3 regions of the Lysinibacillus sp. CD3-6 genome follow, and region 2 is predicted to be linked to each of the others. Evidence: riboswitches for the same ligand, from Rfam matches in the RefSeq annotation. Region 2 holds a riboswitch; each other region holds the start of a gene.

Region 1 (2,275 bases), 1.0 Mb from region 2:
CGTCAGAGGTTGATTTTTTATTTGGACGCTAGTTCGTCTTCTGTAACCCATTTATGATTTTTCATTTCTTCCCCTGTAGTTGTTGAAGGGTAATCAATCATATAAACGGTTGTTTGGACTGCTTCATCAATGTGAACAGTGGCATTTTCCATGCCTTTCATATGCGATGCAGTTGTTTTAACTTCTGTGCCTGGAGCCAACGGGGCATCACCAGGATCTATTAATTCCTCATGTATAACCCATTTATGATTTTCTATTTTCTTTCCTCCAGTAGTCGGTTCATAGGAAACAATATAGGCTGTTGTATCATATGCCCCAACAATCGTTGCCTCTGCTCCTTCCATCCCAGACATATGTCCTTCCGTAATAACAGCAGTAGTGCCTACTGGAAATTTAGGATTTTCAGCAGTTTTTAAAGTAGAAGGAACATCACCAGAGCTTGAATGATCCATCTCTTCGCCATGATCCATTACTTCACTATTAGCAGGTTGTGACTCGACTGTATCCTCAGAGCAAGCCGAAAGTATTAGTAAAGTGATTGCCGCCATGAAACCGAGAAATAAATTTCTTTTGAATATCATATGAATTTCCTCCTTACTATTTATTGTTTTTAATGTAACAAGTAAATGTGCAGAAATTATGGATAAGGTTTTCTACGAAAATTTATATGTATGAAGTTGAAAAGAGGAAAGATTGATTCCTAGATGAAAGAAGCTATAGACTAGCATAATTATGTATGATAGAATCGTCATAATTTTAAAATTTCAGATACTATTGGTGTGACACTTGTTAATGAGTGCCACTTAAAAGGGAAGTCGGTGTAAGTCCGACGCTGTCCCGCAACTGTAACGAGGAGTTCTATGATGTAGTAGCCACTGTGCTTTAAGGAATGGGAAGGCAATCATAGTTACGTAGAATCGAAGCCAGGAGACCTGCCAATTAGTTTTACCTGTAATGCCCACGAGGATGCAAGCAATTACGGACAATTGATGGATACTTCTCCAACTTTGTTTAACCTAGGGTATTTCTATGCATTATTGCGTAGAATACCCTTTTTTATTGCTTCGTATTTATCATGATTGATAAGGAGTTAATAAACAAATGAACAAAAAATTTATGTACTTTTCATTGATCCTTCTTTTAGTGCTGATAGCTTCTATGACAGCTGCTATTATGATTGGATCTGTGTCAATTACACCGCTACATGTCTGGAAGGTTATTTTCTCGAAAATTCCAATTTTCCCAAATACGATAGAGCCTGATTGGAGTCGCTCACAGGAGATTATTATATGGCAAATACGTGTCCCACGTGTCATACTTGCCGCCATTGTTGGAGCAGGCTTAGCTATTGCTGGCGCGGCTGTGCAAGCACTTGTCCGTAATTCAATTGCGGATCCTTATATTTTAGGTATTTCTTCAGGAGCGACAGTCGGAGCTACGGCTGTCATTATTTTAGGTGCTTTTTCATTTTTAGGTATCTACGCACTTTCAGTAGCAGCCTTTTTAGGTTCCTTTATAGCGATTGTGTTGGTATTTTTCTTATCACGTGTAGGGGGACGTATTTCTATTTTCCGTTTGCTGTTAGCGGGGATGGCGGTATCATTTATATTGTCTGCAACTTCCAATTTTATGTTAATGATGTCCAAGGAAGAGGGCGGTATAAAAGCCGTTATGTATTGGATGCTAGGAAGTCTTGCAGGCGCAAAATGGAGTAATGTATTCATTCCGGCCATTATATTTTTCATCGTCTTTAGTTTGCTCTGGCTACATTATCGAAATTTAAATTTATTATTACTTGGAGAAGAAGCGGCAGTCACGTTAGGTGTTAATCTTCAACAATTTCGAATTCAACTGATACTACTTGTATCATTACTAACAGGTGTGCTTGTTGCAGTAAGTGGTTCCATTGGGTTTGTTGGCTTAATCATTCCACATATTGTGCGCTTAATTGTAGGATCTAATTATAAATACGTGATCCCTATTAGTGCATTATTAGGAGGGATTTTCTTAGTGTGGGCGGATGCGATTGCGCGAGTATTAATCGCACCAGAGGAAATGCCTATTGGAATCATTACTGCCTTTTGTGGCGGACCGTTTTTCATTTGGCTACTACGCCGTAACAATTATTCATTTGGTGAAGGAGATTAAAGGCTATGACATTAGAGGCGAAGCATGTATCATTCTCCATTCATGATCAGCGCATATTAGATGAAGTAAGCATTCAAATAAAAGAAAAGCAATTTGTCGGTTTAATTGGTCCTAATGGTAGTGGAAA
Region 2 (2,275 bases):
TACAAACCGACGACGGGTAGAGAGATGCCAAAAAACAATGTCATAACAGCGCCAACTGAAGCACCTGAAGATACCCCAAGCGTATATGGGTCTGCTAACGGATTTTTTAACAATCCTTGAAAGGCGGCTCCCGCAATTGCCAATGATGCTCCTACAAGGCCTGCAAGTAATACTCGTGGCAAACGGATTTTCCATAAAATATTGGCAGCAGTTTCATCTGCCGCTTTATTCCAAAGTACTTCTAACGGAATATGAACCGAGCCTATTGATACGCCACACCAGATGCTAACGATAAGTAACGTAATGGCTGTTACATAGGCAATAGCTGTTTTTCTCACTCGAAAGCCTCAGGATAGATGGCTTTCGCTAACTCTTCAAGCCCATCTGCTAAACGTGGGCCCTGACGACTTGTTATATTTTCATCTACTTGTACAATCGCTTTATTTTTTACAGCTGTAATTGTATCAAAGCCTGCACGTTGTGGAATTTTCGTTAAAATATCGGGCACATAATTATAAGTGACCACGATAACATCTGGATTTTTTGTAATGATTTGTTCCGCATCTATTTTGAACCAGCCATCCGTATCAGCTGCAATATTTTCAGCATGAATCATTTCTAGCATCTCCTGCATAAACGTATCCTTGCCAGGTGTATAAATTTCTGGTTCATCTGACGTTTCTACAAAGACTTTCTTCGGTTGTACATCCTGCAATTTTGCTTCTATTTCCTCAACCTTCGCTTTCATATTGGCAATAATTTTTTCTGCCTCTGGTAGCTTACCAGTGGCGCGACCTAATTGCTCAATCGTCGTATATGTCTCATTAAAATCACGAGCGTTTGTTACAACAAATACTTTTACACCCGCTGCTTCCAGCTGATCCTTTGCTCCACCTAAAGAAGCTATACCTGATTCATGCGCAAAAACGATATCTGGCTGTAAAGCAATAATTTGTTCAATATTAAATTCCATACTGCCGACCTTTTCCTTGTCAGCTACCTCTGGTGGATAATCATCATAATCATTTACGCCAACGATTTTATCGTTTAAGCCAAGTCCAAATAAAATTTCTGTGTTACTTGGAATAAGCGAAATGATTCGCTCAGGCGGTGCCTCCAGTACAATTTCTTTGCCAGTAGCATCTGTCATTGTTAGCGGGAATGTTGCTTCCTCAAGCTGATTTGTTCCTTGTTGCTCCTGTTGCTCTGACGCAGTACTGTCGTCTTTCGGTTCTTGTCCACAAGCAACTAAAATGCCCATTGCTAAAAATGCGGATAAACCTAACTTCCAATATTTTTTCATTGTGAAACCTCCTTAGATTGTATGTGCATGTTTCAGCTCTGTTCAGTTGCATGATCGATATTATGTAGGTATTTCATTATTCGAACTCTCACCTTTATTTTCAATTATTATCGTCATTAGCTTTCTAAAACATAAAAAATCCCCTCGTCATCATAACGAGAGGCGGTGCTTGCACAAAAAACCACCATCCTATCCTCGTAGGCTGCAATGTATCGTTCTATAAAGGCAGGTCTCCTGGCTCGTGCTTCAAATGCTTTTTCATGCCTTCCCAAAAAAATTTCAGTGGCATTGATAGAAAAAACTCACACTTACAGTGGCGGGACCGCATCGGAATTACACCGATTTCCCTTTTCACTTTACTTTAGTAAAGAACCTTTATAATATTCAGTTGATTTTATTATACATGAAAATCGAAATAGATAACGATAAAAAAAGAGACCTTAAGTTAGCGTCTCTTTTTTATAATTATTGATTTCCAATGCATGCATGTGCTTTCCGCTTCAAACAATTCCTTTAATTGTTTGCGTGCCTGGCACACCGTAATCTGGATTGCCTGCGTCTTATACTGTGTGCGTTCCCACAGAAGTCTACGTCAGTCTTTCTTTGTTTAAAAATTATAATATTCAGAATTGTTTGCGTGCCTGACACACGAACTATTCTCTACACAATATCCGCAAAATATTGAACAGTTTTCATTGGTGCACCGATTTGGCGCAATGCCCATGTATCTTCTAAATAAATATCAGCTAGCTTTTCATACTTGCCGCCAAACTTTGCTGCCCATTCGACTGCCACTACACTTTCGTATAGATGTGCCATTTTTTGGGCTACTCCCTTTGCCTCGTAGGTTTTCGTAGCTTCATCCAACGCGCTAAAAGTTTGCAATGTTGTTTCGATTTTCTTCAGTTGTTCCCTTACGATTTGTACCAATGAACAATTTGTTAACTTCGTCAAGCGCTCCTGCATCACACG
Region 3 (2,275 bases), 1.6 Mb from region 2:
ATCTTCTTGTATGGCAACCCACCTTTTCGTTTCTTGTGCGACAAAGTCAGCATATGCTTCATCTGAGATCTGTTTTTTACGCCATGCATTACGCGTACGCTTCACTTCTTCAGATTGAGGGAAACTTCCAATCGTAGTCGTAGGGAATAGTGGTAGTTGCAGTGACTGTTGTTGAATAAGCTGACGAGTATTAAAATCATTTTGACGTTCAAAATCCTCTGACGAGACCGTTTGCATTTCTTGTTGAACTGCCTGATTATTTCGTACTGGATGTTTTTTTAATGCATCAATTGCTTTCATGCTTTCAGAGATTGTGTGATTTGATGAGTGGTTTTTTTCTTTTAAATATTTAGCCACCTCTGATATTTCAGCCAATTTTTCATCAGCAAATGCAAGTGCATTTTTCAAGACAGGGTCTAGCTTTGTTTCAAGGGCGGTCGAAATCGGCACATGCTGTAAGCTACATGACGATTGAATCCATAGCTCTTGTACACTAGTCAACTGTTCGATTGCCTTAATCGTTGTACTTACCTCTGCTAAATTTGCTCGCCAAATATCTCGTCCGTTAACAATACCTATCCCCAATACTTTATCCTTTGGAAAACCAAATTGGCGTAGTGCCTCCATATTTTTCGTATAGCCATGAACAAAATCTAAGCCAAATCCTTGTACAGGGAGTTCAATTAGTGTGTTATAAGCTGATAACGATTCAAAATACGTTTGTAGCATAATATTGGCCTCTGGAACAGCGGCTGCTAATTGTGTATATATTTCTTGCACTAGTTTGACCTCAGCCTCTTCTAAAGTGGAGACTAATGCAGGTTCCTCTAATTGAACCCAGTCAGCACCAGCTGTAACGAGTTCTTGGATTACCTGCGCATAGAGTGGTAGTAATGCTAAAATAAAGGCAACTTGTGATACTTTATCGTAGCCTTTAGTTAGCTTGCAAAATGTATAAGGTCCGATTAGCGTTGGCTTTGCAGTAATGCCAAATGCATCTTTAACCTCAAGGAAATCTGTAAGTATTGTATTCTCTGTTAATTGTAGTGTTTGTCCTTCATATTCAGGTACAATGTAATGATAATTTGTGTTAAACCATTTCGTCATTTCACTAGCAACAGCTTCTTTATTTCCGCGCGCTACCGCGTAATACGTTTGTAAATCAACCTTTCCACCTTGCCAGCCAAAGCGCTTTGGCACTAAACCAAACATCGTCGCTGTATCAAGCATTCTGTCATAGCGTGTAAAATCCCCTACAGTGACAATATCTATTCCGCTCCGAAGCTGCCTATCAATACGTGCAAGACGGATTTTTTTAATTTTTTGTAAGAAATCTTCTTCTGTAAGTTCATTTCTCCAAAACGCCTCTAATGCCTTTTTCCATTCACGGTCTTCTCCTATATATGGATAGCCTACTACAGTTGTGGTATACGTCATGTTACATCTCTCCTCAAATTAAAATAAAAAAAACCATCTTCCTTTTCGGAAAATGGTAGTTATTGTAAATTTAATTAGCTATGACGAAGCGATACGATAATGTATTAATTGTCGTATATATTCGTTAGTCGCACAGTGCCAATTCGGTCACATCTCACCACCTATTTCCACGTAGGTTATTTGGTGTGTACTAGACATTGGCAGGTCTCCTGGCTTCTCATCAACACGCCTCACAGCCTTCCCAGTTCCCCAGTGGCATTTGTGATTTGCTCCGATTTACAGTTGCGGGACAGCGTCGGATTTACACCGACTTCCCTTTTAAGCCAAACTTTCATTTGGCACCAACTCTTACACAATATTCAATTATGCTCTTACTATAGCATACATTTTTCTGAAAAGTATAACTTTTATACAGTTATGCGCATATTTTCAGTAGATTGTTACATGAGGAGTAATTTTAACTTATACTAATTGATGACAATATAATAAAAATATACTAAAAAAAGGTATTTTAAGTAATTTGTAGAATTATATAGTTATTACAAGAAATAGCGAGGAGGAATACTATGATTGTCGGTTTACATCATGTACAACTTACAATTCCTAAAGGCTCTGAGGAGCAAGGAAAAGCATTTTATTGCAATGTACTGGGGTTAAAAGAAATAGAGAAACCAGCATCTCTTAAAGGGCGTGGTGGTTTTTGGCTACAAGTAGGTAATCAAGAAGTACATGTCGGCACAGAAGATGGCTTTGATCGACTCACAACGAAAGCACATATTGCTTATCATGTAGAAGATGTTGCACATTGGAAAAAGATATTAACAGAACATCAAATAGA

The links. A riboswitch is a leader RNA that binds a small molecule or an ion and turns the genes downstream of it on or off. The one in region 2 is predicted to bind cobalamin.
Region 1: it holds a riboswitch for cobalamin, as region 2 does, so the genes downstream of both, FH508_RS21335 (FecCD family ABC transporter permease) here and FH508_RS02520 (ABC transporter substrate-binding protein) in region 2, are expected to answer to the same signal.
Region 3: it holds a riboswitch for cobalamin, as region 2 does, so the genes downstream of both, metE (5-methyltetrahydropteroyltriglutamate--homocysteine S-methyltransferase) here and FH508_RS02520 (ABC transporter substrate-binding protein) in region 2, are expected to answer to the same signal.

The regions. Positions count from the first base shown of each region.
Region 1 covers NZ_CP085880.1:4,305,776-4,308,050, reverse strand. The annotation lists gene FH508_RS21340 (YdhK family protein) at 18-581, opposite strand; cobalamin riboswitch at 759-955, shown strand; gene FH508_RS21335 (FecCD family ABC transporter permease) at 1,102-2,148, shown strand; gene FH508_RS21330 (heme ABC transporter ATP-binding protein) at 2,154-2,275, shown strand, end outside.
Region 2 covers NZ_CP085880.1:542,148-544,422, reverse strand. The annotation lists gene FH508_RS02525 (FecCD family ABC transporter permease) at 1-338, opposite strand, end outside; gene FH508_RS02520 (ABC transporter substrate-binding protein) at 335-1,303, opposite strand; cobalamin riboswitch at 1,510-1,695, opposite strand; gene FH508_RS02515 (acyl-CoA dehydrogenase family protein) at 1,964-2,275, opposite strand, start outside.
Region 3 covers NZ_CP085880.1:2,104,123-2,106,397, reverse strand. The annotation lists gene metE (5-methyltetrahydropteroyltriglutamate--homocysteine S-methyltransferase) at 1-1,437, opposite strand, end outside; cobalamin riboswitch at 1,619-1,798, opposite strand; gene FH508_RS10135 (VOC family protein) at 2,004-2,275, shown strand, end outside.